3 regions of the Staphylococcus sp. FSL K6-0223 genome follow, and region 3 is predicted to be linked to each of the others. Evidence: riboswitches for the same ligand, from Rfam matches in the RefSeq annotation. Region 3 holds a riboswitch; each other region holds the start of a gene.
The links. A riboswitch is a leader RNA that binds a small molecule or an ion and turns the genes downstream of it on or off. The one in region 3 is predicted to bind thiamine pyrophosphate.

Region 1: it holds a riboswitch for thiamine pyrophosphate, as region 3 does, so the genes downstream of both, MHI13_RS20000 (thiamine phosphate synthase) here and MHI13_RS08075 (ECF transporter S component) in region 3, are expected to answer to the same signal.
Region 2: it holds a riboswitch for thiamine pyrophosphate, as region 3 does, so the genes downstream of both, tenA (thiaminase II) here and MHI13_RS08075 (ECF transporter S component) in region 3, are expected to answer to the same signal.

What each region holds. Positions count from the first base shown of each region.
Region 1 is NZ_JBBOYX010000003.1:549,677-557,099, forward strand. It holds gene MHI13_RS19985 (FUSC family protein) at 1-1,813, opposite strand, end outside; gene MHI13_RS19990 (putative quinol monooxygenase) at 1,997-2,287, opposite strand; gene MHI13_RS19995 (MFS transporter) at 2,434-3,705, opposite strand; TPP riboswitch at 4,173-4,282, shown strand; gene MHI13_RS20000 (thiamine phosphate synthase) at 4,361-4,951, shown strand; gene thiO (glycine oxidase ThiO) at 4,944-6,062, shown strand; gene thiS (sulfur carrier protein ThiS) at 6,046-6,246, shown strand; gene MHI13_RS20015 (thiazole synthase) at 6,248-7,015, shown strand; gene MHI13_RS20020 (HesA/MoeB/ThiF family protein) at 7,015-7,423, shown strand, end outside.
Region 2 is NZ_JBBOYX010000003.1:180,093-187,515, forward strand. It holds gene MHI13_RS18080 (HD domain-containing protein) at 7-669, shown strand; gene yidC (membrane protein insertase YidC) at 728-1,600, opposite strand; gene thiE (thiamine phosphate synthase) at 1,689-2,327, opposite strand; gene thiM (hydroxyethylthiazole kinase) at 2,334-3,122, opposite strand; gene thiD (bifunctional hydroxymethylpyrimidine kinase/phosphomethylpyrimidine kinase) at 3,115-3,936, opposite strand; gene tenA (thiaminase II) at 3,929-4,618, opposite strand; TPP riboswitch at 4,696-4,794, opposite strand; gene MHI13_RS18110 (transglycosylase family protein) at 4,914-5,639, opposite strand; gene MHI13_RS18115 (single-stranded DNA-binding protein) at 6,034-6,429, opposite strand; gene MHI13_RS18120 (YwpF-like family protein) at 6,620-7,063, shown strand; gene fabZ (3-hydroxyacyl-ACP dehydratase FabZ) at 7,143-7,423, opposite strand, start outside.
Region 3 is NZ_JBBOYX010000001.1:1,639,849-1,647,271, reverse strand. It holds gene MHI13_RS08080 (ABC transporter ATP-binding protein) at 1-1,144, opposite strand, end outside; gene MHI13_RS08075 (ECF transporter S component) at 1,157-1,732, opposite strand; TPP riboswitch at 1,825-1,926, opposite strand; gene graF (glycopeptide resistance-associated protein GraF) at 2,191-2,310, opposite strand; gene auxA (lipoteichoic acid stability factor AuxA) at 2,463-3,758, shown strand; gene MHI13_RS08060 (class I SAM-dependent rRNA methyltransferase) at 3,911-5,083, shown strand; gene MHI13_RS08055 (DUF697 domain-containing protein) at 5,149-5,691, shown strand; gene MHI13_RS08050 (phosphocarrier protein HPr) at 5,964-6,230, shown strand; gene ptsP (phosphoenolpyruvate--protein phosphotransferase) at 6,233-7,423, shown strand, end outside.

The DNA.
Region 1 (7,423 bases), on a different contig from region 3:
TTTCCTCTAAACTACCTTGTAGTTGGAAATGCTTGGCAATATTTTCAAACGCTAAGAGATACTCGCCCATTTGCTCATCATCAATAGTTATACGATGTTTGTTATTCATCGCTCTTTCTAACATAAAAATAATTTCCTCTAACGCAAAGATACTTGGATAATAATATCGCACAACCTCTTTATTACTGAACAATTCTCCGTTGGCAGAATTATACATTTGAGTGACGTTGCTGATTTTTACGTTTAAATTTAAACGTTCTCCCTTATCTACTTCATTCGTTTCGTATTTATTTTTAGAAAATAAATAATGAAATAGCGTGGCTTCTTTACGAACTAGTTCTGCAATCGCTCCTGGTAACATTGAGGAGGCCGTATTTCTGGCAACTAAGAATATCCCTATAACAGTTATGACAATACCCAATATAACGTCGATGATACGTGTATAAGCAATTTCTATACTTAAATTATGCGAAGCTAGACCATTCAGCATAATTACTTGCGTAGTAATGAAAATAACAGCAAATGCATAGTTTGCCGCAACAAATGCTTCAGTCATCACTGCTGAAACACCCATGATTAATATTGCAATTAACGGATTAATGTTTAAGGCTAATATGCCTGACAAAATAAGGGCGCCAATAATTGTACCTATTCCTCTTGCTAATGCACGGTCAAGTGAACGGATTGTCGTCATATTTGAGAGTAATACAGTATGTGCTGAAAGTGGTACCCAATAAGCCTTTTGAATATTAAATCCTAGCGCAATAAATATTGCTATAGCCATGATAACCGTATATTGTAGCGCATTTCTGAAGACGATTGAATCAAAAGTTAAGTTTTGATAAATACGTTTACTATAGAGTGGTTTGCGAATATCAGCTTCATGTTCAATTTGATTGTCGTTCGCATGTACCATTTCATCGATTTTCAATATATGATTCAATAAATTTTCAAATTCTGAAGGTACGTCCACAGGCTTTGTCCATGGTCTTGAAGTTCGAGGTTGTTGTATTCCATTATAAATATGATCCATCATTTCAATAAGATCTTGTGGAATAGGACGAACATTTTTCTCATTTAATTCGAGTAACTCTGAATAGATACCTTGTGCTGCAGTATGTAGGAGTATTAACTTTTGGAAACGTGAACTTAACTTTCCATTACCACCTGATGTAGAAGTGATAAGGAGCTTTTCCGATGTTCTAAATTCAGTTACAGCATTTCTCGCGTATGTTTTAAACGCTTCAGGGTCATTATAATGATGTAACAAGTTATGAATTGTAGCAAAATCCGCGTTAATCGCTCTATCTTCTGCTTTAACTTTGGTAAATAAGATGGTTAACATTACAGTTATTGTCGCTAATATACCACCAATAAGAATGCCTAACCCACGTAGTAATGCTTCTTCTGGCGCATGAGGTAAATTAATAGGCAAACAATATGTTACTAAGAAGAAGGTAGAAGACGGTCCAGCTACTTTGAGTGCATTAAAAATATAATACGGTACCGCAACTACAACAAGTAAGATAAGACCAAATACTATCGGCTGTATAATCGTTAACGTACCTAACATCATACAAAGTGAGAACGACAGTGAGCAGATAATAACTGTTCTTAACATAGATTGCGTTGAGCCTTTAAACACATAGACATGTGCAAGTGTACCTGTTGATATTAATAAGCCAAAATTGAAAAATCCAAAAAAATAGCCTATTAAAGCAGGTATAATAAGTAATAATCCTTGTCTTAACCCTTTATAATAATCAATTTTAGATTTATCAACACGGGTCAGTGAATTAAGTACGTGATTCACTTTAATCTTCCTTTCTAATTTACATCCCCAAATAAGAACATAAGAAAGAACGAGACAATTTAATTTTATGAGTTGAATAACATTGTCTCGTTCATTTTTTATAATCTATGATGTTCATAAGTGTTGCATTTACTTACCAATTATAACACTGATTATTCATTTATGTTGAACGTGCGAATTGAATTATTTTTCTACTGTTCGACTTACATCTATCTTAGGTTCCTCAGTAATAAATTTACTAATATTTTGGCTAAATGTTTGGAAGTGTTCAGATTGATTGTGTTCTTCAACAGCATTTTCATCTTTATAATTTTCAACGACCACAAATGTATTCGCTTCGCTTACATCTTCATAGTGATGATAGAATAAATTTCCTTTTTCTTGTCTAGAATGTTCCACTAAGTCAGCCATTAATTGTAAGTAATCTTCGCGTTTATTTTCATCAACTTTAATCTTAGCATTAATGATAATCATTTGAATCATCTCCTCAACTTCTTAACAGTTTAATACATAGATAACCTGAAACATCATGCTTTAAACTCTTGTAAATTCAGAAGAAAATAAAAAAACATACTAAGATGAGTGGTTTGGGAATCTTAGTATGTTCGAGATAAAAAATATTAATTTGATTGTTCTTCATCTACAACAAGTGGTTGATCTGGTTTAACGAAGAACCATAGAATAGCAGCTATAACTGCAGGAACAATTAATAATTGTAATGTCATTGACCAACCTAGTTGATCTACTACTATACCGGCAAGTAATGGGCTAATTAGTGCGCCGATGTTCCCCCATAAGTTCATCCAACCAGACACTGTACCTGAGAAGTTACGACCAAGGTCAGTCGCTGCTGCCCAGCTCATACCCATTGAAATACCTACGCCACCTAAACATAAGGATAACCAAACAATTGTCATGTATAAGTTATCAGTATGAACTGCTAAAAAGATTGATACAGAGAACACTACAAATCCAGCGATGGCTATCGCACCACGCGCTACAAATCGTGACTGCCCAGAATTTAAAATTTTGTCTGAGATTGCTCCAGCTGAGAGTATTAAGAAGAACATAAACAACCATGGTAATGAACTGATTGCCATATCTTTGAAATCCACATGATATTGCTCAGCCAAATATGTTGGTAACCAAATTAAGAATAATGCGATAACAAATTGTACTACAAAATATTGTAGTGCAATTGCATAGAAACTAAAGTGACTTAAGAAACGTTTCCAGGGTGGTAAAGACTTTTCAGTTGCAACAATATCACGATGCTCAGTGATATATTTCTTCTCCGCTTCACTTACCATTTTGTGATGCTCAGGTAAATCTTTAGCAATGATTGCCCATAAGATAGCCATAACAATACCAACTGCACCAAAGATATAAAATACTGCTTGCCAGTTAAAGGCATTAACAATTGCAATTGTGATAATCGGTGCTAGTACTGGTCCAAAATAAGACCCAGCTAAAAGAGCACTTGAAGCTCTTCCTTTTTCATTTTTAGCAAACCAAAATGAGTTAAATACGGCATTCGATGGGTACATTGGGGCTTCACCCACTCCGAATAAAAATCTTACAAAATATAATAAACCGTGATGTTTAATCATACCTGTCAAAATTGTGAATGCACTCCACCATACGAGCGCTATAGTAATCATTTTACGAGGACCAAATTTCTCAGCTAACATTCCAGAAGGCACTTGCATAAATGCATAACCTAGTGAGAAAAATGAGGCTAATAAACCAAATTGTGTTTTTGTCATACCTAAATCTTTCATCATTGGAGCTGCAATATATGAAATATTAGACCTATCCATATATGCAATTACGCCGATGAGGAAGAACCCAATTGCAAAATACCAGCGTACATTACTGCGTTTTTCATTCATATTTGTTTCCTACTTCCATTTAAATTATGTTGTTTCTATATAAGATGTCGTTAAGTTTCAGAAATTCCCTGCGATGACTGTTAAAACTACCCTTTTTAGAACAACTTTTTTAAGTTGTAGCACTACAATTTTTATATAATATAGCACGTTGTGAAAACGGTTACAATAGTTTAGACGAAATTTCTTTAAAAAATGTATATTTTTCGTATATTTTACTGGAATCTCCAGTTTTAAGCATGTGATTTAGATTCACTTATATAATGGTGTCTAAAACCATATTTTTTATAAAATTGAGTAGCTTAAAACATTAAAGTAATTATTTTTTATTCATTATATGAAGCATATATGTAATTTTATGCATAAATTGAATATGATTAATAAAAGCTAAAGAAGTTTGAAGAATATTCCTAAAAATAGTAAACTGAATTCAAAGAAAACGTTTGAAATTTTTTTGATACAATTTCATATCAATCCACTGGAAGTGCCTTTGTTTAGGGCTGAGAGTAAAGAAGTGACTTTATAATTCCTAGAACCTGATCCAGTTCATACTGGCGTAGGGAAGTGGCGACAAGAGAGTTTTAGGACTTATATAGATGATTTAAGCGCTATTTCCCATTCAGGGAGGTAGCGTTTTTTTATTTATAAATTTGAGGTGATGCACATATTTATCGCAATAACTTACGATAAGACACTTACAACACAAGACTTAGAACACTTCTTAAATATCGAGGAAGGCATTGATGCCCTATTATTTCGAACGTCTATGCCAAAAAATGAATTAAAGAAGATTTTGATTCAACTCATTAACCAAGGTTTTCCTAAGGATAAAATGATTATTCATAGTGACACGGCATTATTAGAAGAATTAAACCTTAGTCGTATTCATTTTAAAGAAAATGTTAAAACAGCTTTTGCATATAAAAAATCACATCCAGAAATCCAAGTGGGTATGTCCACACATAGCATAGATACTATTTATACATGTATAGATGAAGGACTTGATTATGTTTTTTACGGTCATATTTTCCCTACTCCCTCACATCCGCATGACGCGCCACGTTCACATGATGAAATCGTAGAAGCATTAAATCTACCTATACCTATTTATGCTATAGGAGGAATTTCTGAACATACGATTTTAAAGTTGGAATATGGATTTGATGGTATTTGTGCTATTTCATTTTTTATGAATGCGTCTTTAAAAGAAATTAAGGAATTAAGAAGGAAGTGGTTGCAACATGCATGATGTACTTATTATTGGCTCTGGTGTCATAGGTATGTCAATTGCTAGACAGTTAAGCGCAACAAATTATGACATCGCGATCATCGACCGAGATGTTCCAGGTAAACATGCTTCATATAAAGCTGGAGGCATGTTAGGAGCACAAAATGAATTTACTGAAGATAACGATTTATATAAATTAGCCATTGAATCGCGTGGGATGTTTCCTAAATTAAGCGAATCTTTATTAAATGAGACTGGAATCGACATACAGTTCAAAGATTCAGGACTTATTAAGATTGCTAACCAAGAAGATGACCTCGAATCACTCACACGTCAATATGAGTTCCTTAGACAAATGGATTCTAGTGTCAAACTACTATCCAATGATGAACTTATACAGCTTACCAATGGGAATGTTGAACCAGCTTATGGCGCAATTCATATACCAAATGATGGTCAAATCAATGCTAATAAATACACGAAAGCTTTGTTTAAATCGTTACAACAACATCACATCACACGATATTATCACCAAGAGGTTCAATCGATTGATAGAAGAAATGGCTACTACGCTGTGTGTACTGACCAAATGTCACCTATTGAAGCACATAAAGTGATCGTTGCAAGTGGTGCTTGGTCCTCTCAATTATTAAAAAACTACTCTCTTCCTAGAGAAGTCATTGGAGTTAAAGGCGAAGTTCTATTACTGGAAAATGATGAACTAGATCTTAAAGAGACATTATTTATGACTAATGGATGTTATATCGTTCCAAAACAACCCAATCGTTTCTTAATAGGAGCAACAAGTGAATTTAACAATTACTCTGTAGGCACATCAGAAGGCGGTTTAAATTGGCTTTTAGATCATGCAAGCGCTCGTGTTCCAGAACTTAAGAATAGTCGTGTTCTAAAAGAATGGTCAGGTGTTCGTCCTTACACGAATAATGAAATGCCAATGATGGATCAAATTGATGATGGCTTGTTCGTTATTACAGGACACTATCGTAATGGGATTTTATTATCTCCCGTAATTGGACGCGATATAGCAAATTGGTTAATTTCTGGCATTAAACCACCTCGTTACTCAAGCTTTAGTGTGAAAAGGAGGAACAATTATGAAGTGTATTATTAACGGAGACTCATTCAGCTTTGACCAAGAACAATCAATTTATGATGTTTTAACAGCACTAGAATTAGATCCTAAGCGCGTTATCGTTGAATTCAATAAAGAATTAATTAAACAAGATAAGTATCATGAACATACTGTTAGAGAAGATGATCGATTAGAATTATTAGAAATTGTTGGAGGCGGATAAAATGTTTAAAATTGGAAATTTAGAATTACAATCTCGTTTATTATTAGGTACTGGTAAATTTGACAATGAAGATATTCAATCACAAGCGATTGCAGCTTCAGAAACCAATGTTTTAACCTTTGCTGTTCGTCGTATGAATTTATATGATCGTGATTTACCCAATCCTTTAGCTAACGTTAACTTAAAAGACTTTATAACTTTTCCAAATACAGCAGGTGCTAAAACAGCTGAAGAAGCAATTAGAATTGCTGAAATTGCTAACCATGCAGGTGTATGTGACATGATAAAGGTTGAAGTTATTGGCGATGACGAAACGTTACTTCCTGATCCATTTGAAACATATGAAGCTTGTAAAGTACTTTTAGAAAAAGGATATATCGTATGTCCATACATCTCAAATGACCTCGTCTTGGCGAAACGTTTGGAAGAACTAGGTGTACATGCAGTCATGCCACTTGCGTCCCCTATTGGAACTGGTCGTGGTATTAATAATCCGCTTAATTTAAGTTATATTATTGAAAATGCAAATGTACCGGTTATTGTTGATGCAGGTATCGGTTCACCGAAAGATGCATGTCACGCAATGGAGCTAGGCGCTGACGGTATATTACTCAACACAGCGATTTCTGCAGCTAAAGATCCTGTGAAAATGGCTGAAGCAATGAAGCTTGGAATTAATGCGGGTAGACTTTCATACGAAGCTGGACGAATACCAGTAAAATATACTGCACAAGCATCAAGCCCTACTGAAGGTTTAGGTTTTCTATAATGTCACGCTACGATAGACAAACGAGATTTCACCCTTTTGGCGAAGACGGACAACATCAACTCTCTACATCACAAATACTTGTCTTTGGTGCTGGAGCTTTAGGGAGCCATATCATAGACCAGCTTGCTCGCATGGGTGCTAATCATCTTACAGTTATAGACATGGACATCGTTGAAACATCAAATTTACATCGTCAGACGCTTTATGACGAAGAAGATGCCTATCATCTTGTTGCTAAAGTTGAAGCTGTAAAAAATAAGGTGAGTCAAATCAACTCAGAAGTCACTCTTACTGCTTATGATGTTGAAGTCACTTCTTCAAATATTGAGGATATCGTAAGTGAGATTAATCCAGACATCATTATTGATGGAATGGATAATTTTAAAGTGAGATTTCTCATAAATGAAG
Region 2 (7,423 bases), on a different contig from region 3:
ACTATTATGGAAAATGAATTAAAAATTAAACACGCATGTAACTATATGAAAATGGTTCATAAAGATGATCACACTGGGCACGATATCGCGCATGTAGAACGGGTTCATACATTAGCAAAGTATATCGCTTTAAATGAGGGTTTAGTACATACAACGATTATAGAACTTGCCGCTTTATTACATGACACAGTGGATAGCAAAATAACGAATGAACAACAAGCATATGATAAACTTTCTACTTTTCTAGAAACGATTGACTTAACCCAAGATGATATTCAACATGTTTTACATATCATACAAAATATGAGTTACCGTGGTGGGAAAAACAATCAAGCCACATTATCAATTGAAGGACAAATCGTGAGAGATGCTGATCGTTTGGAGGCGCTAGGCGCAATCGGAATTGCTCGAACTTTTCAATTCGCTGGATATTTCGGCGAACCAATGTGGACTGAATCTAACGTGCCATTCGAATCACTACATACTGATAATATTGAAGCATTTGATCCTTCAGCAATTAAGCACTTTTACGAAAAATTATTAAAACTTAAAAGTTTAATGCATACCTCAACTGGAAGAAAGCTTGCTGAAGAACGTCATCATTTTATGCTTCAATTCTTAAAACAATTTTTACACGAATGGAATTTCAATAACAACACAAATTTGTAAATTTGACATATGAAAAAGCCAGCAAATCATAATTTAATTTGCTGGCTTTTCTTATTACCTATTTCTTATTCTTTTTAGAAACAACTTGCGTATTTTTGCCTTTTTTATTAGAAGACGGATTATGTTCTTTTTCATATTGTTCGATGAAAGGTTGAACTTCTTTTTTAGCAAGTTTAGAGTAATACATATTTGCAAAATGCGTTTGTATTACTAAGAATAAAGCACTGACTGACCAATATAAACCAAGTGCAGATGACGCTTGTAATGAAATCCAAATAATCATGATTGGTGAAACAATCATCATCATGTATCCCATTTGGCGTTGCTCTTGAGGCATCGTTTTACTAGAAACATATGCTTGAACAAAGTAAAGAACACCGGCAATAATCGTAATCCAAATATCTGGTTTAGTTAAATTAAACCATAAGAAATGTGGATGATCAGAAAGTCCATTAACAAGTTTATCTTTTAATACGAAATATAATCCCATGATAATTGGCATTTGAATAAGCATTGGTAAACAACCGAGCATGCTCTTCATCGGATTCATATCATATTTTTTATAAACTTCCATCAATTCTTGGTTTGCCGCCATTTTCTCTTCTTGAGTACGAGCACGTTTAACTTTTTCTTGAATACCATCAACTTCTGGCTTAGCTACTTTCATTTTTTCACGCATCATATGACTATTTTTATAGTTTGATAACATGAATGGTAACAAGATTAAACGTATAACAAGAACTAAGATAATAATCGCTAGTCCATAGTCGTTATTAAATACATCATTTCCTAACCATTGTAAGAGATGTTTCATTGGCTGAACGAATGTATTAAAGAAGAATCCGTCCTGCTTTTCAGGTTTAGAGTAGTCACACCCTGCTAGAAAAACCATTATCCCTAAAAACAAAGGTAGTAACGCTTTTTTCTTCATTTTTCCACCTCTATTGTAATATTCACATAGGATTCATTTTATCATACTCATACTATAGTAGAAAACAAAAAGTGGAAAAATATATTGATTAATTAAAGTATTTACGAAAATGCTTAACAGTCTTGTCAATATTCTTACTTCTAGTTATTGCAGAAATTACTGAAACGCCATCAGCACCGGCTTCAGCAATTGGTTCAATATTTGTTTCATTAATACCACCTATTGCTACAATAGGTAATTCTCCAACATAATCTCGCAATTTTGTAATCATATGAGGACCAACAGGAGCGTTAGCATCATCTTTTGACGAAGTGGTATACATAGGCCCTACACCTATGTAATCCACTTGAGATAAATCCGATTGTTGATACTCATCTAAATTACCCACACTCAGACCTATAATTTTATTTCTAAACTGCATAGCAAAATCTTTAACTTCTTTATCATCCTGACCAACATGAACGCCATCAGCATCAATATCTTTTGCTAACTCTATATCGTCATTGACAATGAATGGTACGTGATATCTCTTGCATTTTCGTTTTAAATTTATTGCTAACTGTTTCTTCTCTTCACCTATTAAAGATGATGGGCCTTTTTCACGAAATTGATACATAGTGATTCCGGCTTTCAAAGCCTCATCAAGTACTTGTTCAATGGTTCTATTTTCTGGTATATCTTGAGTTCCACAAATAAAATATACTTGTAATTGCTCTGAGCTAAACATATAAGATTAAACCTCTACTTTATGTACATATTTTTCAAATGTTGTCTCATCAATTTGATACATTTGATCGAGCAATTCTGGTAAAAATGATCCAGGGCCATGGACATGGTTTTTATTTTCAGCTAATTCTGCAGCAATATTGTACACACTAACCGCTTCAATTAACTGTTCAATTTCTGGTCGAGTATTTCTAAATAAGAAGCTTGCCACTACTCCTCCTAAAAGGCAACCTGCACCGGTAATTTTAGCTAGAAGAGGAGAGCCATTAGCAAGTTTAACAATTTGATTATTTTGTGCGACAACGTCTTCCTTACCTGTAATGACAATTGCTGTTTCGAGATTTTTATGGGCCTTTCTAGCAATTTCAACTGCATCAAGTGAACTATCACTATCTGTTCCTTTCATCGTAGTTTGAGAGTCAACAAGCGTAAGTAGTTCTGATGCGTTTCCCTTTATTACAGAAACTTCAATTTGTTCTAAAAATCTCTTACAAAATTGTTTTCTGTAAGAAGACGCGCCTACTGCCACTGGGTCGAAGACAATTGGCGTACCTTGTTCGTTAGCGATTCTCCCTATTTTCATGATATCTTCTTCATTATCATGAGTTAGTGTACCTATATTAATCACTAATGCACTTGCCACTTTGTAAAATTCTTCTGCTTCTTCAGGTGCTTCACTCATTGCTGGACTTGCTCCTAAACTAAGTAACCCGTTAGCTGTAAAATTTTTAACAACGTCATTGGTATAGCAAACAATAAGTGGATTTTCTGAACGTAATCTTTCTAAATTATTCATCATCTAAACCTACTTTCTTTAAATATGCAAAGTGATTCACTGGACCTCTTCCTTTACCAATTTCAGGCGTATGTTCAATACTCATTGAAATAAACGACTTAGCTTTTTCTACTGCTTGATATATAGAACGACCTTTAGCTAGTTCTGCAGTGATTACTGCTGAAAATGTACAACCAGTTCCGTGTGTATGTTTAGTATCGAAACGTTTATTTTCAAAAGTATAAACATCGTCCTTCGTAAATAAGAAATCTTTAGCGTTATTTAAATCAGCAGAATGACCACCTTTAATAACAACGCCTTTACTACCAATCTCATTGATAAAAATATCTCCTGCTTTGCGGATATTGTCTTCACTATCTATTTTCAAACCAATAATTTCCTCTGCTTCAGGAATATTTGGTGTTACAACATCAGCTAAAGGTAATAAGGTAGTTTGTAAGTGAGATTTAGTATCATCGTCCATGAGTGAATCTCCACTCTTCGCCAACATAACAGGATCAATAACATAAGGAATATCTGAATACTTTTTCAAATAACTTTGTATCAGTTCCATTGTTTCTTTAGTCGCAATCATTCCTGTTTTTATAGCATGTGGTAATTCATCATCAAAAACACTATCAAGTTGCTCTTGTACCCAACTTGTTTCCAAATTATGAATGCTCTGAACACCTAGAGTATTTTGAGCGACAATGCTAGTGATTGCTGCCATACCGTATACGCCACATGAATGGAAAGATTTTAAATCAGCCATTACCCCTGCGCCACCAGTGGGATCTGTTCCAGCTATCGTTAATGCTATTTTAGGTTTATTCATGGTTTTCTCCTCCAAAATCCCATTTTTCATCGATATAAGCCATATTAAAGAAATGACGCTCATGTACTGTACTTTGCAAGAAGTTTTCTTTGATTTCATGCTTTTCTTTGTCAGTACATTCTTCTGTTAAACGATCCATCAATTGATCGAAAACATCAACAAGTGGATCCATTTCAGTACTATAAAAATCAAACCACTTTGCGGTAATTGAATCTTTATTTAATTTAGGATCTTTAATCGCACGCTTAGCTATAACTGCATAGACGTAAGGACAAGGTGCCATTGCAGCTATAGTGTATGCTGCATTTTCATGAGCATAAGCATTATAATACATATGCTTAATATAGTGATCTCCACTTGGTGGCCAAACTTTTTCTTTAACAATTTCTTCATAAGATTCATTGATATAATCAGCCAGTACTTCATGTGCCTCTACTTCACCATCTAACATGAATTCAATCTGTTCGACTAAGAATTTTACATCTTGCATAGTGTGAACCTTTGGAATAAGTAAGGCATATAAGTTTGTAAATTCTTTTAAATATGATGCATCCGCTCTTAAATATTGACGTACTGCTTGTTTAGGTAAAGTCCCAGCTAATAATTCTTGAATAAAGTTATCATTGTAAATTCTTTCAATAATTGGTTGAGCTTCTTCCCTTAATTCTTGTGAAAATTTCATTAAATAAGCCTCCTTGGATAATAAAAAAACTACTTTCCAACAATGAAAAGTAGCTAAATCTGGGCATAGCGATGCTTATTTGATAAAGACTACTTTCCTACGTTGGTACTAACCAAATCAGGTTATAAGGGTCTGAATCATATCATCTCAGCCTTGTGGCTCCCCTAGTAGTTAATATTTATTTAATTCAATAATTACATTATCAAACGACTCTCACTAAATCAATTAAATGTGCTTCTAAATAAAAAAACCATCTTCTCATACTGAGAAGATGGTTAATAATCATATATTTAAATTATGCAGTTACCCATTGGCTAGCGCCTGCAGTGTTGTATAATTTAACTGCTGCAGCGTCTTGTACGCTTTCTGGAGCGTTAGCTGGAGATTGACCTTGATATTGACTTGGAGCTACTGAATCCCAAGTTGATTGTAAGAATTGATATTTACCAGCTGCGCCAGTTGATGGGTTGATAGCGTGGATGTCGCCACCTGATTCACGTTGAGCAATTTGTTTTAAGTGTGAATTTACGTTTACTGATGAACCACTTGAAGCTTGGTTTGATGAAGCTTGACTACTTGCAGTGTTGTTAGTTGGTGCACTGTAAGAAGTAGTTGCTTTAGCTTGTGGTTGTTGAGTTTGCTCAGTTTGTGGAGCAGAAGTTTGTTCTGGTTGAGCTTGTTGAGCTTGGCTAGTTTGTTGTTGTGAACTTACTTGGTCAGCTGAAGTTTGGTTGCTTACATCTTGTTGTGGAGTAGCTTGACCATTTTGTGCATAGTTCCAGCTCCAGTGAGTACCATTTGATTCAAAGTGATAATTGAAACCATTGTAATCAAAGTTTACGTTATAAGCACCTTTTTGGATAGGGCTTTCGTTTAATGATTGGTCATTTGATTGAGCTTTTTGAGCTAATTCTGCTTTATCAACGTTTGTTGCTTCACTTGCGTGTGCGTCGTGTCCAGCATTACCTGCTACAACGCCTAATCCTACTGCTAATGATGATGCAATAATTGTCTTTTTCATTATTAAAAATCCTCCTAAAAGTGATTTGTTTTCTTAACTAATTTACAAGTACTACTCTAACATCTGTATAAACAGTGTAGGTTACAGTGAAATAAAAAAAACAAGCTCTTTTTTACACTCGAATTACAATGAATATTAATTATAATTGGAATTAAATTTCTACTCAAAACTGTCATGACAGTTTTGAGATTGTATCGATTCTTAAACAAGTTTGTAATATAATTGAAATCTGTCAGATAATTATAAGTTGATTGAATGATTGATGACTTAAATATTAAAAGCGACCTTACTTTAATATTGGCCGATCAAAGTAGGTCGCTTGAGTATAATTGAAAGAAAAGGATAATTTAATTTTTATTAAAAATAGGATGGAGTTTAGGGAGAGAATTAATTTTTAGATATTAATAATTTCAATGTCGTCTGAATGATAAGTGTCTTCATCGTATTGATTTTGAGAGAGGATTTCATTATGTTTAGTTTTTGGAGACATAAATTTAATTGTTTCTACATATAGTTCGGTTACAAAATGCGTTTGTCCTTCTTTTTCATATTTTCTTGAACGCATTTGTCCTGTTATACCTACTAATGTACCTTGACAAGTATATTTTTCGATATTGGTTGCTGTTTTGCCGAAAGCTTTACACAATAAATAATCACTTGATATTTCATTATTTTCATCTTTGTAATTTCTTTCAGTTGCTACACAAAATGTTGCGACCTTACTATCCTCCTTCTCATAAATTTGAGCATCTTTAGTCAACCTTCCTACTATTACTATTTTGTTTAACATGTGTCACCTCCTTCTTGTAATACATAATAATTGACGGGTTATAATTTGGTCAAAATTACAAATACCCTTAAAATGATAGCTATTTGTAGTATGTTTTTGATATATTTAAAGAAAATAATCATTAATTAAGTTCATAACTGCTTATAATTTAATTTATTGTATATTTAAAAAACAATTGGGATGTGAAATAATGAAAACATTTAAGGCTGTTCGGTTTCAAATTGTAAATGAGAATGGTGGCGTTTCAGAATATGAAATCGAAGATGGCGTTATCATAAATAAAGAAGGTAGTGGAACAGGCTGGTTACTTGAGATTGTTATTTCAAATGAGCACTATGAAACATTTAAAACATATATGGATGATAAACAATTATTAGATATTAGAGTAGTCATCACTAGACCTGCAAATGATCCGGCTTTATTTGATGCTACGGTTAAAAATGTCGCTAATTTTAAAAAAACAATGTCTGTTGTTTTTGAATGTCATATCTATACGTTACGACAAGTCTATGCCGAAAGCTTACTAGAGGAATTGGTAGATGATGGTTTAACTGGTGAAGAGCTTAAGAAAACCTTTAATCGAATGATGCAATCTAAACCTAAACTAAAAGAAGAAAAATTTGAAAGAAATTAAATAAATAAAAAAGGAGTGTATTAGGAACTAATTCATCTAAATTAGTTCTTGATACACTCCTTTTATAATATGGAATAGTTTAAGCATCTTGAATAGCAAATGTTAGTTCACAGCTACAAGCAAGTTGACCATCGACTGTAGCTTTCGCACTACCTTTACCGATTGGACCTTTAATTTTAGTAATCTCTACTTCTAACATTAACGTATCACCAGGTGTCACTTGTTTTTTGAAACGACATTTATCAATACCAGCGAATAAAGCTATTTTACCTTTATTCTCTTCATTGTTTAACATCGCTACGGCTCCAGTTTGAGCTAGTGCTTCAGTTATTAATACTCCTGGCATTACTGCGTATTCAG
Region 3 (7,423 bases):
ATATTTCAAAAGGATGATGATGTTTAACTTTTTCTAAATGTAAAAGTTTCAAAAGATGTTCAGTTTCTTCTTTCGATTTTGCTTTATCAAGATGATTATAATGAATATTAATTTCGTCATAAACTGAATTAGTAATAAACTGAAGTTCAGGATTTTGGTATACAAGATACATATTTTGAGCAGCATCTTTAATTTTCTTCAGTAATCGGTTCTCATAAAACATTGTACCGTTGTATTTCACTAATTGCATCATAGATTCAAGTAAAGTAGTTTTGCCAGCTCCATTTTTTCCAGTAATTGTAATCCATTCTCCAGGATGAATATTTAGTTCTGAAACTTCAAATAGTGTATTTTTACTGCGAATTATTTGTCCGTTTTGAAATTTAAAAAGTGTTTTAGAAGTCTGTGGTGTTAAATCTGTTCGTATAGGCGCATAATCCCATGCATGAGGGTGCCATACGCCAAATTCAGTAAGTAACGATTCACAATGTTTGAGTATGTATTCAGGTGTATTATCAGCTATAATTTCTCCATCATAGTTCATTAATATGACTCGATCTACATGATGCCAAATATGTTCCACTTTATGTTCTACAATTAATACCGTTTGATCAGTCCATAATTGAATGAGTCGTTGCCATAAGTCAGCAGTTGCTTGTACATCTAACATAGCTGTAGGTTCATCTAAAAAGAGTGTATCAGCTTTCTGTAAAATCGTTTCAACGATAGCAAGCTTTTGTTTCATACCACCACTTAAATTATTTACGAAAGTTGAATTATCCACATCTAAATCTACAGACGCAAGTGCTTTTTTAATTTGTTCATCCATGTCTTCTCTTGGCACTTTTTGATTTTCTAAGACGAAAGCTAATTCTTCGTAAACTTTTGGCATACAAAATTGTGTATCTGGGTCTTGAAAAATAACCCCCGAATTAGGATCAATGTCTAGTTCATCATATTTCATCGGTAATTCTATAAGATTAGGAACAATGCCACTAAGGACATTAAGCAATGTGCTTTTACCAGATCCTGAAGGACCTAGTAAAAGCACTTTTTCTTTATCTTTAATTTCTATATTTAGATTATCGAAAATTTTTCGATCACCATTTGGATATTTTAGACGTAAATTTTTGACTTTTAACACAATCATTTCCCCTTATAAGTTGTCGTAATCTTTTTGAGAGGCAGGACGGAATAATTTAGTTACTCCAGTTTGATCTAAGGCTTTTACAATTAAATAAGAGAGTATACCAGACAGTACAATACCACTAATAGCACGGAAAATGATGAAAAGTAGTAAGTTCCAACCCGCAACTTCGTTTAGATAGCCATAAAAATAATCTACAGGGAAAGATACTAATGCTGTTACTAAACCAGCTAACATTGCTACCATTAAAGAACGTGATTTGTATTTAAAGATAGCAAACACAACTTCACATGCTAGACCTTGTAAAATTGCATATACTATAGTAGGAATATCAAATTTCCCCATAACAATAGTTTCACCTGCACCAGCAGCAAATTCAGCAATTAATGCAATACCTGGTTTAGGAATAATTAAGTAAGCTACAATAGCAGCCATAAACCAAATACCGTATGTAAGTTGTTCTAGATGTATACCAGCTACTTGAGCTAAATTATATGGCAACCACCATAAGTTATAAATGATTGCAAAAATAACAGCAATCAGCACAGTAACTAGAATTTCTGAAAGCTTTAAACCTTTAGACATAAAATAGTTCCTCCTAAAAAAACGCACAACCCTTCGTAGAAAAGTTGTGCGTAAATTTAAATAAAAATGCTATTGATTATTAAAAACATGATTTATTTAAGTTAACACTTTCCTACGCTAGTTTTTAACTAGATCAGGTTCAAAGGGTTTGAGGTTAAGCCTCATCTCAGTGCTATACACCCCTAGTGCATTTATATTTTATTTATTTTAAATGTATGACTTTTAATAGTAGATGTCAAGATGCTTTTAATCTATATTTAATTAAAAATAAATTATAATTAAACAGTTTACATATTTAACAATTAAAATGTAATTAGTTCTAAAAATAATGAAAGAAAGTAGGATAGATTTATTTCCAACTCAGCCATCGATAGCCAATATATTAAAAATACCTGAGACAGCTTGTATGTCTCAGGCTTATTCATTAAATATTCTTAATGATGACATAAATAAGAAAATTAGTCTAATGTATTTTGAACATCTTGTTTAGTTTGTTCAATATCATCAGTTTTTTCTTCTTTTTGTTCTTTTAATTTTTCTTCATATTCTTTTGCTTTTTTTGCATCTTCATGTGTCATAGGACAACTCTCCTTTTTCATAGATTACTTTACAAAATTAATATACCCAATTAATAAAAGAATAAACTTCATCTCAGTCTAGAGAAGTATTTTATTTTTTATTAAAGACAAGAATAGAAAGTTCATATATAATTAATTTTGAGGTGAACTGTATGTCTTTTCTTAAGAAACACGCCGAGATTATCTATAGTTACTTGATCGGTATCGTTTCACTCTTCACAGGTCTCATTATCTTAATCAATTTGCCTTTAATCCATAAACTAAAAGATAAAGATAAAATTGATTTAAAAATACATAATATATGGGACTTTCTTAATGCATTTTTTAGTGAAATAATTAGAGTGATGAGTAGATTCATAGGCAACTTTCCAGTTGTAAGTGCAGTCATAATTATTCTATTTGGTATTCTAGTCATATTGATTGGATATACGTTATTTAGAACAACCAAATACGATTACGACATCTCAATTTTCTTTTTAGTTATTGGTATTTTATACTTCCTCATTACAATTACATTGATGACTCAAGTATATGGTTTTTGGGCAATTATATTCATTATTCCATTTGTGATTCATACAGGATATATTGTTTATAAAGATGAATTGTATCAAGAAAATAGAAAAGTTCATTATTTATGGATTATTATTTCATATGGAATAAGTTACTTGATTACTCAACTGTCATTGTATGGCAAAATCGATGCAAATGAGATTGAGCCTATTGATATTTTAAGTGTAAATACATTCTTCATCATTATGTGGTTATTAGCTCAAGCGGCAATTTGGAATTTCTTATTCTTACGCCGTGCGTTACCTTTAACAAAAGAAGAATTAGGGGAAGAAGAGCCTGAATTATCAAGAACTCAAAAAGGAAACGTTTCGACTCAATCAAAAGTTCATTTTAAACAACTTCAAGATAAAACATCAGAATATGCACGTAAGACAAGAAGAAGTGTAGATTTAGATAAAATTAGATCTAAACGCGATAAATTTAAAAGTAAATTTAAAAATATCGTAGATATAGAAGAAGATGATATTCCTAAGTGGATGAGACGTCCTAAATGGATTAAACCAGCATATGTGGAAATTTTCTGTGGTTTTATCTTATTCTTATTTACATTTATAGAATTTAATAATAGAAATGCTCTATTTGTATCTGGAGAATGGGAATTATCACAAACTCAATACGTGATTGAATGGATTACACTGTTAATATTACTCTTTATTATTATCATTTACATTGCGACGACATTTACTCATTTTTTAAGAGGCAAATTTTACTATTTACAGTTGTTTATGATTAGTATTCTATTCTTCAAATTGCTTACTGAATTTATTAATATAATGATTCATGGTCTATTACTTTCAATATTTATTACACCTACATTAATTATTATGTTAATACCTGTAATTATAGCATTTTCGTTGCAATTAAAAGAAAAACCATAATCTGAGTAAGGGAGTGGAACAGAATTCATTTTTGAATTCAGTGTTCCACTTCTTTTTTTAATTTAATATTTAGGTGAAGAATTTTAAATTTGTTAAAATAGTAGAGTAGATTACAATAGATTCGTTACAAAATTAAAATAGGAGAAATTAAAATGAAAATAGCAACTTTAAATAAAGGCAAAGAAACTAAATATTTAAATCAATATCCTTTAGTTGAAGAAGAAGATATTTTTCAACACGATCATTTAAAAGAAGGTGACTTGTTTAATATAGTTACTGAAAATAACCAATATATTGCAACAGCTTATGTAGGACGTCAACATAAAGGATTAGGATGGGTAATCACATATAGCCAAGAAGAAGATATCAATATTACTTTCTTTGAAAATTTATTTAAAAAAGCGCTAGAAGAAAGAGAGTATTACTATAATATAGAAGGAACTAATGCTTTTAGACTATTTAACGCTGAGGGAGATGGCGTTGGAGGTTTAACTATTGATAATTACAATGGACATCTACTTATTCAATGGTATTCAAAAGGAATTTACAAGTTTCGTTATATAATTATTGAAGCAATAAAAAAAGTATTTAAATTTGAATCAGTTTTTGAAAAAATGCGCTTTAAAGATACGGAGTATACAGGAGGACATGTACTTGGAAAAACTCCGGAATTTCCAATAGTTATTGAAGAAAATTTTACATTTTACAATGTTGATTTAAACGATGGATTAATGACAGGAATATTTTTAGATCAAAAAGAAGTTCGTAAAAAATTACGTGATTATTTTGCCGAAAATAGAAGTATTTTAAATTTATTTAGTTATACGGGCGCGTTTTCAGTGGTAGCATCTAAAAATGCTAAAGTTACAACAAGTGTAGATTTAGCTAATCGTTCTCGTACATTAACTGAAGAAAATTTTGGGTTAAATGGTGTAGACCCTAAAAGTCAATATATCTATGTCATGGATACATTTGATTTTTATAATTATGCAGCACGTCATGGAAAACAATATGACACAATAGTCATTGATCCACCTAGTTTTGCGCGTAATAAAAAGAAAACTTTTTCAGTGCAAAAAAATTATGATGATTTAATTAATGGTGCTTTAGATGTTTTAGCACCAGATGGTACATTGCTTCTATGTACAAATTCAAGTGCTTTTTCTTTAAAAGCATTTAAAAATGTAATTAAGAAAACATTGGAACAAGCTAACGTAGAATATGAAATAGAAGAAGTCATGGGATTACCAAAAGACTTTAAAACACATCCACATTATAAACTTTCTAAATATTTAAAAGCTGTATTCATAAATATTAAGCATTAAAGTACTGAAATAGGGTATTAAATGTATATTGAAAATATTATGAAAAACGAAAGGTGAGTCAGTAAGTGGGTATTATTCATAAAATTACAAATGGAGTTACTGATAAAGTTGGTAAAAAGGTCTTAGATATAGAAGAAATTAACGAAAAAGATATCTTACCTAAAAATGAAGAAGAAATTGCACAACGTAGAGAAAAAGCTAAAGCTGTTGTTAAGAAAAAATCTTTATTATCTTCAGGGATGAGTGTTGTGCCAATTCCAGGATTAGACTTTGGTGTAGATATCAAATTGATGAAAGATATTATTGAAGATATTAATAAAATTTATGGTCTTGATCAAAAACAAGTCAATTCTCTTGGTGAAGATGTTAAAGAACGTATTTTATCAGCAGCAGCAATTCAAGGTAGTTCAATGATTGGTGAAAAAGTAACTAGTGGTGCTTTGAAATTAATTATTAGAGATGTTGCTAAGCGTACAGCAGCAAAACAAACAAAATGGTTCCCAATAGTGGGACAAGCTGTTTCAGCTTCAATTAGTTACTACTTTATGAATAAATTAGGTCAAGATCATATAGAAAAATGTGAAAAAGTTTTACGTGATATTATTTAATTTTTTAAAAATGTAGTATAATAAAAGGGAAGAAATTTATATATAACATTAGAAAATTGACTAACATAACGCTATACCTATTATAAGTAATCAAACTTTGTTTGATTACTTATATAATGATTGCTACTTTATTAATATAAGTGTATTTTTCTATAATAATTCAATTATATAAGAATTGAATTCAGTTATATATTTTGGTAGTGTTAGGGTATAAATTTTTATGTTAGATAATAAGAAAATTAATTTTCTAACTTACGGAGGAGAAATAGATTATGGAACAAAAATCATATGTAATTGTTGACGAAACTGGAATTCATGCACGCCCAGCTACAATGTTAGTGCAAACTGCATCTAAATTTGATTCAGATATTCAATTAGAATATAACGGTAAAAAAGTAAATTTAAAATCAATTATGGGCGTTATGAGTTTAGGTGTAGGTAAAGATGCTGAAATCACTATCTATGCTGATGGAAGCGATGAACAAGATGCAATTCAAGCTATCAGTGAAGTTTTATCAAAAGAAGGTTTAACAGAGTAATTATGTCTAAATTAATTAAAGGTATTGCAGCTTCTGATGGAGTTGCAATTGCCAAAGCATATTTACTAGTAGAACCTGATTTATCATTTACAAATGAGAAAATTACTGATACTGATGCTGAAATTAAAAAGTTCAGAAATGCTTTAGAAGCTTCCAAAATTGAATTAACAAAAATTAGAAATAATGCTGAAAAATCAATAGGTGCAGATAAAGCTGCTATTTTTGATGCACATTTACTTGTACTTGATGACCCAGAATTAATTCAGCCAATTGAAGATAAAATTGCGAATGAGAAAGTCAATGCTCCAGAAGCATTAAATGAAGTTACGACTCAATTCATTACTATTTTTGAATCTATGGATAATGAATATATGAGAGAACGTGCAGCAGATATTCGTGACGTTTCTAAGCGTGTACTTGCTCATCTTTTAGGCGTGGAGTTACCAAATCCTAGTATGATTGATGAAAGTGTAGTTATTATAGGAAACGATTTAACACCATCTGATACTGCACAATTAAACAAAGAGTTTGTTCAAGGTTTTGTTACAAATATTGGTGGACGTACAAGTCATTCTGCAATTATGAGCCGTTCATTAGAAATTGCAGCCGTGGTTGGTACTAAATCGATTACTCATGAAGTAAAACAAGGAGATATGGTTATTGTTGACGGTATTACTGGTGACGTTATCATAGATCCAACTGAAGACGAACTCATTGCTTATCAAAATAAACGTGAGCGTTTCTTTGAAGATAAAAAAGAATTACAAAAACTTCGTGATGCCGAAACTGTAACTGTTGACGGTGAACATGCAGAATTAGCTGCTAATATTGGTACACCTGATGATTTATATGGTGTTATGGAAAATGGCGCTGAAGGAATTGGTCTTTATAGAACAGAATTTTTATATATGGGTAGAGATCAAATGCCAACTGAAGACGAACAATTTGAAGCGTATAAAAAAGTTTTAGAAACTATGAAAGATAAACGCGTTGTTGTACGTACTTTAGATATTGGTGGAGATAAAGAATTACCATATTTAAATTTACCTAAAGAAATGAATCCATTCTTAGGTTATCGTGCAATTCGTTTGTGCTTAGATCAACAAGACATCTTCAGAACACAATTACGTGCGTTATTACGCGCATCTGCTTATGGTAAATTAAATATTATGTTCCCAATGGTAGCCACTATT